One region of the Microbacterium ginsengiterrae genome, then DNA from elsewhere that is predicted to be linked to it. Evidence: riboswitches for the same ligand, from Rfam matches in the RefSeq annotation. Region 1 holds a riboswitch; the other holds the start of a gene.
What was found. Region 1 has a riboswitch for FMN ahead of pnuC (nicotinamide riboside transporter PnuC). Riboswitches for the same ligand answer to the same signal wherever they lie in the genome.
Positions count from the first base shown of each region.

Region 1 (4,407 bases):
CCTCTCCGCCGATGGGGACGTCGTCGACCTGATCGGAGTGCGTCATGCCTGAAATGCTAACCGACCGTCCCATGCGCGCCGTGCAGCATCGCCCGCCTTGCAGCTGCGCCTGATCCACGCAAGAGGCTCCGCGCCACGGGAGGCGCTCCCTAAGCTGGGGTCATGACCAAGAACTCCCTCTGGACCATCCTCGGCGTCATCCTCGCGGTCGTCATCGCGTGGTGGCTGGTCAGCGTGCTCTTCTCCGTGCTCTGGTTCATCGCGAAGCTGGCGATCGTCCTGGTCGTCGCCATCGTGGTGTTCTTCATGCTCAGAGGGCTGTTCCGCTCCGGCGACAGGTGATGCGCGCCGCGTGGTGATGCGCGCCGCATGACGTGATGCGCGCCGCGTGAGGCGGGGCCTCAGACGAAGCGGACGGTCTGCTGCAGCCGCGTGCGCACGTCGAACAGCTCGTTCCCGCCGATGTCGCGCGCACCGGGCACGCCCTGCCGCAGCACCATGCTCAGCGCGCTGCGACGCACGACGACGACGGGGACTCCCCGGACCTTGCCGAGCGGTGTCACGGCCTGATCGAGGTCATCATCAGGCAGCACGATGATCGCACCGCCGAACCGGACCTTCGCGGCGCGCGCGATCGCCCGCATGCGGGCGAGCAGGGTCGCCACCGGGGCGAGTCCGTCGACGTTCCTGCCGATGATCTCCCCGCGGCGGAAGCGCGCGAGCTCGGCGAAGTCCTCGGACATCACGCCGTACAGACCGGACGGGCTGAGGATGACGTGGTCGAGCTTCTCGCCGGCGCCGGGACCGGCCGCGACGTCGTGCCACACCGTGAACCCCATCCCGAGGTCGGAGACGGTCGCCGCGGTGGCCTCTTCGGCGAGGGCGTCGGCGAGGAGGCGCCGGATCTCGAGGGGCGCCGAGCGCACGAGCGCAGGATCGTAGGGGTCGGGGACCTCGACACCGTGACCGGCCCATTCCCGCATCAGGGTGAGGAAGCGTTCGCGCCGCCATCCTCCCGGATGCCCGTACGCGCGCGCCTTGGGCCGGCTGTCCGCGCGCGCGGTCGGTGCGCGCCAGACGCTCCAGTCCTGCTCGGACGTCTCGGTGCTCGACGCCGTCGCGAATCCGTGGCCGCGGTCGTACGCGACGCGCGCCTCCGCTGTGCCGATGAGCTCCCATGCCCGCTGCACCTGGATGAACGCACCGGCGTCGCCCCCGGCATCCGGGTGGGTCTGCCGCAACCGCAACCGGAACGCCCGCTTGATCTCCTCCGCGGTCGCGTCGGGGTCGACGCCGAGCACGTCGTAGGCGGAGGCGGAGAGCGGGCTGTCGAACATCACTCCCTATTCTCGTCGCCCCCGCCTATGCGCGGGTCGGGCATGACGGTCTCGATCTGAGGTTTGGCGCCCGCCTGGGCCCGCCACCACACGACGAAGCCCACCGCGGTGAAGACGCCGTAGAACACGTACATGAAACCGGTGGCGTAATACCCGGCGCTGAACAGCAGCGGCACGCCGACGACGTCGACGGCGATCCAGATGAGCCAGAACTCCGTCCAGCCCTTCGCCATCCCGTACGTGGCCAGCAGCGATCCGACGAACGTCCATGCATCAGCCCAGACCGGTTCGTACGAGCCGAGCAGACGGAAGAGCGGAGTGAGGGCGACGGTTCCGACGATGAGGACGAGGACGAGTCCGATTCGCGCGCGACCCGAGGCCCAGCGCGGCGTCACTCTGCCCGCGCCGGAGACAGCCTGGCGCCAGCGGATCCAACCGTAGATCGCCACCGCGATGAACATCACCTGACGCCCGGCCTGACCGAGCAGGTTCGGCAACGAGTGCTCAGGGCTGAGGATCGAGCCGAGGAAGACCGTGAGCAGGAGCAGGTTGCCGACGATCCCCACCGGCCACGCCCACACCCTGCGGCGCATGCCTCCGAGCGCGCTGGCAAGACCGAAGACGTTCCCGACCACCTCGCGGACGAGCAGCGACTGCCCGCCAGGCAGCACCCACTGCGAATTGAAGGCGTCGACGATCCATCGCAGGACGTCCATGATCTCCCCCTGTGTGCTTCTCCCATCCAGACTCTGACTGTCGGTACCGGAATTCCACCGGTTCAATCGCAGACCGGAAAGCCTGCGAGTCGCGGACTGTCACCGCCGGTTCGGACTTTCACCGATCCCGGAGCACATGTGTGTTCGGGGGAACTCTACCCGCTGAGCGCGGCGCCGATCACCGCATCGATCGCGGTGTCGACGGCGCGGTAGTCATGATGAGGTGCTCGCCACAGGCCGTACGGGTCCCACCAGTGCGGTCCGCGGATCTGCGGCGTCCCGTCGCGCATGCGGATCTGCCACGCACCGGTGTCGAGCGTGCGATGGTGATGCCAGCAAAGAGGTACACCGTTGCTCGTATGGGTCGGTCCGCCGAGCGCGTGGTCGTGCACGTGGTGGATCTCGCACCATTCGGCGCGGATCTCACACCCCGGGATCACGCATTTCTTGTCGCGGAGGATGATGGCGCGACGCTGATGGGCGTTGAAGATGCGCCCCGTCGTACCGATGGCGACGATCGCTCCGTCTTCGTCGAACAGCACCCGCTGGACGAGGCCTGCGCAGGCGGCGTGGTCGGCCACGCCGAGAGGGACGTCGTACCCCGGTCCGTCGATCGTGGCTCGCCCCGCGCGGCCAACGAAATCGTCTGCGCGGACCGAGACGACGAGGGTGGGAGCCGCGCCGCCGAGCGCGGGCAGGTCGCCGGAGGCCGCGGCGATCGTCAGCACCGTCGCCAGGGCATCGTGTCGCCGCTGCGCGTGATTGCGCAGGTCAGCTGTCTCCGCCGGAGGAGCCTCTGCGCGGTGCGACGGGATCCCGTCGGCGCGCGCCTCACCGTCGGCGTCCTTGCCCGCCTCGACGCCGTCGTAGATGCCGGGCTCGGACGGGCGGAAGTGCACGAGACCGCCGGGCCCGCTCTCCTTGTCGACCCGTGGGTTGGTCAGGCTGTCGATGAGCTTCTGGAGCTGGGCGGCCACCTCGGGCAACAACTCGCCACGCACGGGGACCGTCCCCGCTCGCAGCGCACCGATCGTGAGATGGCGGCGGCGGAGGCCGGCGCGGTCGTCGGGTTCTGCGCCGTCGGGGTCGATCCGGGCGAGGATGTGTGCCGTCACCCCTGACAGCTCGTCCGTGGTCGGCGCCGGGCCCGGTCGAGCATCGGACGCGTCGAGGTCGGGGTGGTTGGCGATGTCGGTGTCTGCGATGGTGTCGTCGAGCTCGAGACCGCGCGCGAACCGTGCCAGCAGCGCGTCGGCGGCGAGGCGGTCGGCGGCACCGATCCTCACCGACTTCTGCAACGGCACGGCGCAGGCGAGGAATCCTTCCACCGACAACTCGCCGTCCTCCAGCGCGCCCGCCAGCGCGGGGAATGCGCTCGGCAGCAGGCCTCCTGAGGTGACGTCGAGCTCCTGCCGGATCGCCGCGCCGGCGGTCGCGTATCGGCGCGCCGTATGCCCGTCGACCCGGAGCGCTCGCCGCAGCAGGTCGACGGCATCCCGGCATCCGGCCCGCGATGAGAACCGGGCCGCGCGCTCGAGGGGGCGATCCCGCTCGGCGACGCGGCCGGCAGCCGCGGAGACGGCGCCGTCGAGGCGTCGGCGGATACGACCGAGGACCTGCACCGCCGCGAGCAGATCGGCATCGGCCTCGCCCCGCGCATCGTCGCTCGCGCCGAGCACGTCGGCGAGACGCCGATCGATACTCTCGAGCTGCTCTGCGAGTGATGTCATGACACCATCCAACAGGGGGCCACAGACATTCAAATCCCAGGTCAGCGGTGATTCAGGAACGGTGGGGAAGTGGGCAACGAGCTCCGCCTGTGGAGAAGAAGTCCCGCACCAGCATCCTTCAGTGGCGCGCGCCGACCGGGGACTCGCCGCCCTCGCTGAACGTCGGGTTCTTGCCGAGCAGGCGCGCGATGAGCAGCACGACCCCCACGACGATGAGACCCGCTGCAAGCCCGGCGATCGCGGCGACGATCGTCTCGCCGACCCAGGCGATCACCCCACCCAGCGGAGCCAGGAGGTCGTGGGTGCCGTGCAGCATGTCACTGAAGAAGTGCAGCCCGACCTCACCGAGGTTCCCGAGCAGCAGATGTCCGCCGACCCAGAGCATCGCGACCGTCCCGACGACGCTGATCACCCGGAACACCGCAGGCATGGACCGGACGATGCGCGCGCCGGTGTGCCGCACACGGCGCGAGTCGTTCTTGGCCATCTTCAGGCCGATGTCGTCGATCTTCACGAGGAGGGCGACGGCGCCGTACACGACGAACGTCATCAGCAGGGCGATCACGGCGAGGACGCCGAGCGTCATCCAGATGCTGAGACTGGCGTCGAGGTTCGACAGCGAGA
Region 1 covers NZ_JACHMU010000001.1:1,181,521-1,185,927, reverse strand. Annotated here, with positions in the region: gene HD600_RS05920 (RNA-binding S4 domain-containing protein) at 1-46, opposite strand, end outside; gene HD600_RS05915 (hypothetical protein) at 163-342, shown strand; gene HD600_RS05910 (J domain-containing protein) at 402-1,337, opposite strand; gene pnuC (nicotinamide riboside transporter PnuC) at 1,337-2,053, opposite strand; FMN riboswitch at 2,063-2,193, opposite strand; gene HD600_RS05900 (HNH endonuclease signature motif containing protein) at 2,209-3,783, opposite strand; gene HD600_RS05895 (DUF808 family protein) at 3,902-4,407, opposite strand, start outside.

Region 2 (4,407 bases), 950 kb from region 1:
GCCCCGACGGGACGCAGGCCTGCGAGCTTCATGAGGTCGACCGCCGCTTCGGTGTGCCCGCTGCGCTCTCGCACGCCGCCGTCGACGGCGCGCAGGGGGAGGACGTGCCCGGGGCGGATGATGCTCGTCGGCGTCGACTCCGGGTCGGCGAGGACGTTGAGGGTGCGCGCGCGGTCGGACGCGCTGATGCCGGTGGTGACGCCGACCGCGGCATCCACGCTCACGGTGTACGCCGTCGAGCGGGCGTCCTCGTTGGCCTCGACCATCGGCGGGAGGTTCAGCGAGTCGGCGAGGTCGGCCGGCATCGGGGCGCAGATGAAGCCGGACGACCACCGCACCGTCCAGGCGACCCACTCGGGACTTGCGAGTTCCGCGGAGAGGATGACGTCGCCCTCGTTCTCGCGGTTCTCGTCGTCGGCCACGATGACCGGGCGACCGGCCCGCAGCGACTCGAGTGCTTCTTCGATGGTGGAAAGGCTCATCGTGAGCCTCCTTCCGAGACAGCCCGGAACGCCAGGAGGCGCTCGACATGGCGGGCGAGGATGTCGGTTTCAAGATTGACGCGGTCGCCGACGGCGCGGCTGCCGAGGGTCGTGGCGGCGAGAGTCTCGGGGATGAGGGAGACCTCGAGCCATCCCTGGTCGGCCGAGGGCTCGCTCACGGCCGAGACGGTGAGGGAGGTTCCGTCGATGGAGATCGACCCCTTGTCGACGACGAGCGGCGCGAGGTCGGCGGGGATCGCGATGCGCAGGACAGACCACTGGTCTCCGGGGCGGACCTCGAGGACCTCGCCGACGCCGTCGACGTGACCCTGGACGATGTGACCGCCCAGGCGTGCGCCGACCGGCATCGCCTTCTCGATGTTCACGCGGGTGCCGACGGATGCCGTCGCCAGTGCCGACACGTCGAGGGTCTGCTTCATCACGTCGGCATCGAAGCTGTCCGAGGTCGACCCGACGACGGTCAGGCAGACGCCGGAGACGGAGATGGACTCGCCGTGCACGGCATCGCGTGCCGCCTTCGGTGCGCGGACGGTGAGCCGCCAGCCGTCACCGGATGGTGCGATGGTGGTGATCTCGCCGATCTCCTCGATGATTCCGGTGAACATCAACGGACTCCTTCACTGTGCGGTTCGGATGCGGTCGGGTGCGCGACCGCGAGCAGATCCGGGCCGAGCGGGATCCACTCGTCGATGACGAGGCGGCGTGCGGCGTCGATCGACGGCACACCGATGTCGGTGATGGCCAGGCGCGGCCCACCCAGCAGGACGGGCGCGACGTACGCGAGCACCCGATCGGCGAGCCCTGCGGCGATGAATGCACTGGCGAGCGTCGGCCCGCCCTCGACGAAGACCGTCTGGATGCCGCGGGCCTGCATGTCCGCGAGGACGGCCATGAGATCACGGGTGTCATAGAAGAGCGGCTCATGCGGATGGCGGCGGACGGCGGCCCCTGTCGGGGTCGCGCGTGCACCGATGACGACGGGGACGGGCTGGTGCGCATGCAGCGCGTCTCCGTCGCGGGCGGTGAGAGAGGGGTCGTCGGCGAGGACCGTGCCCGTTCCGACGACGATCGCGTCGGCTGCCGCGCGTCGACGGTGGACGTCCGCGCGCGCATCGGCCCCGGTGATCCACTGGCTGGACCCGTCGGCGGCTGCCGCGCGCCCGTCCAGGCTCTGCGCCCACTTGACGGTGACATGCGGGCGGCCGAGTCGCTGCGCGCTCAGCCAGTCCGCGATGAGTTCATGCGCGGCATCCGCGCGCTCGCCCGCGTCGACCTGGACGCCGGCGGCGCGAAGACGCGCTGCTCCGCCGCCGGACACCTCTCCCGGGTCGTCGAGCGCGTACACGACGCGGGAGATGCCCGCCTCGATGAGAGCGAGAGCGCAGGGGCCCGTGCGGCCAGTGTGGTTGCAGGGCTCCAGTGTGACGACGGCGGTGGCGCCCCGCGCGGCTCCTGGCGCCAGCGCGGACAGCGCGGCGACCTCGGCATGCGGGGTGCCTGCGCCCTGATGCCAGCCCTCGGCGATGATGTCTCCGGCAGGGGAGAGGATGACGGCGCCCACCTGCGGGTTCACGCCACGGGGGCCGCGAACGGCGAGCTCGAGCGCGCGATCCATCGCGCGGCGCTCCGCCTCGGTCACTGCCATCCGTCGTCCTTCGTCCAGGCTCCGGGGATGGCAGACGGCGCGTTGACGCGCATCGTGCTGCCTCCCTTCCGGACTAGCGAGATCTCTCTCGCATCACCGTCGGTCCCGGAATTCCACCGGATCGGCATCGCGGTTTCCCTCGACGCTCGCGGACTGTCACCGCCGGTTCGGATTCTCACCGACCCCGGAGCACGTTTGATGCTCAGTGTACTCAACGCATGCGCGCGCATTTCATTCCGTGTCGGGCACAGGGAGCGGGAGTGCTCCCTGTGGTGGTCACTTCAGCAGGCGGGAGAGGCGGCGGTCGGCGAGCGTCTTGCCCCCCGTCTGACACGTGGGGCAGTACTCCAGGGAGCGGTCGGCGAAGAACACGCTGCGGATGGTGTCGCCGCAGACCGGGCAGGCCTCTCCTCGGCGGGCGTGGACGCGGAATCCGGAGCGCTTGGCGTCTTTGAGGTCGATGGGCGGCTTTCCGGATGCCGCGGCCACGGCATCCGTGAGGATCATGCGCATGGCGTCGAACAGACGGTCGACGTCGTCGTCGTCGAGGTTCGCGGCGGTCGCGTACGGCGACATCTTCGCCGCGTGCAGGATCTCGTCGCTGTACGCGTTGCCGATGCCGGCGATGACGGACTGGTCCCGCAGGAGCCCCTTGATCTGCGTGCGGCGCCCCGCGAGCAGCCCGGCGAGCGTGTCGCGGGTGAACTCGGGCTCGAGCGGCTCCGGGCCGAGCCGGGCGATGCCAGGCACCTCTTGCGGGTCGCGCACGACGTAGACCGCCAGCGATTTCTTCGTGCCGGCCTCGGTGAGATCGAAGCCGCTGTCGTCGTCGAGCGCCACGCGAAGGGCGATGGGGGACTTGCCCGGCCGGATCAGCGTCGTCGGCAGCAGGTCGTACCAGCGCAACCATCCAGCCTTGGCGAGATGGAAGACGAGGTGGAGGTCGTCACCGCAGCTGAGCACGATGAACTTGCCCTGCCGTGATGCCCGGGTGATCGTCGCCCCGTGCAACGCGGTGTTCGGCGGGTCGTACGTCTTCAGCGCCGCGATCTCGCCGACGTTCGTCCGCGTGATCGCATGCCCGACGGCGCGCTCGCCGAGGAAGTCGACGAGCCCCTGTACCTCCGGCATCTCGGGCATGCGCCCATCCTGCCATCTGCCGCCGACATCGGGGAGGGTGGGTCAGCCGAGGTCGATCGGCCAGGCCACCGGTGCGCGTTCGTCGGAGGCCAGGAGTCCGCCCATCCAGCCGTCGTATCGGCCGTGCGCGTGTGTGAGGCCCTGCCTCGCCAGCCCTTCGTACCGGAATCCGAGTGCGCGTGCCGTGCGAGCGGAGGGGATGTTCCCGACCACTGCACGCCAGGTGATGCGGGCGAGCTCCAGCTCCGCGAACGCCCAGTCGATGGCGGCACGCGCAGCTTCGACCGTGAACCCGCGGCCGCGCGTGCCCGCTGTCGCCCAATAGCCGATCTCCGCGACACCGCCGTGCGGGTGCGGAGTGATGCGGTGCAGACCGACGACGCCGACCAGAACGTCGTCGCGGAAGACGCCCCAGACGGTCTCGCTGCCTTCGTCCCACCATTTCGCGGTGAGCTCGACGAAGCCCTCGGCGTCCTCACGCGAGTACGGGCTCGGCACCGTGGTCCAGCGGGGGATCTCGGGATCCTGGCATGCGGTGGTGATGGCATCCACGTCCTCGGCGCCGATGGCGCGGAGGACGAGACGTTCGGTGCGCAGGACGACGGGTTCCATGCGCCAAGGCTACTGAGGTGCGCGGGGAGCGAACGCCTCCATGACGCTGCCGCGGTGTCGGAGGTCGCGTCTAAGCTTGACGGGTGACTGTTCCGGGGATTCTGCGTGCCTTGGAAGAGGCGACTCTGTTCCGTGACGCCCTGACCTGGGCGCAGACCGACGGCGACATCGGTCTCGTCGACGGACTCGACGCGCCGACGATCGCCGGGCTCCTCGCCCAGCGCGCGCGGCAGGGGCATCCGGCATCCGCGCTGGTGATCGCACCGACAGGCCGCCGCGCCGAGTCGCTGGCCCTCGCCCTCGGGTCGCTCGTCCCCGATGCGGAGATCCTCAGCTTCCCCGCCTGGGAGACCCTCCCGCACGAACGGCTGAGCCCGAGCGCCGACACCGTCGGTCGCCGACTGGACACGCTGCGGCGCATCACCACGTGGTCCGGCGAGCACCCGCTCATCGTCGTGGCGTCGGTCCGCGCAGCGCTGCAGCCGATCGCCTCCAACCTCGCCGACA
Region 2 covers NZ_JACHMU010000001.1:2,134,662-2,139,068, forward strand. Annotated here, with positions in the region: gene ribA (GTP cyclohydrolase II) at 1-482, opposite strand, end outside; gene HD600_RS10380 (riboflavin synthase) at 479-1,108, opposite strand; gene ribD (bifunctional diaminohydroxyphosphoribosylaminopyrimidine deaminase/5-amino-6-(5-phosphoribosylamino)uracil reductase RibD) at 1,108-2,148, opposite strand; FMN riboswitch at 2,199-2,345, opposite strand; gene HD600_RS10390 (Fpg/Nei family DNA glycosylase) at 2,425-3,288, opposite strand; gene HD600_RS10395 (GNAT family N-acetyltransferase) at 3,331-3,900, opposite strand; gene mfd (transcription-repair coupling factor) at 3,984-4,407, shown strand, end outside.
Region 2: another riboswitch for FMN. It lies ahead of ribD (bifunctional diaminohydroxyphosphoribosylaminopyrimidine deaminase/5-amino-6-(5-phosphoribosylamino)uracil reductase RibD); the one in region 1 lies ahead of pnuC (nicotinamide riboside transporter PnuC).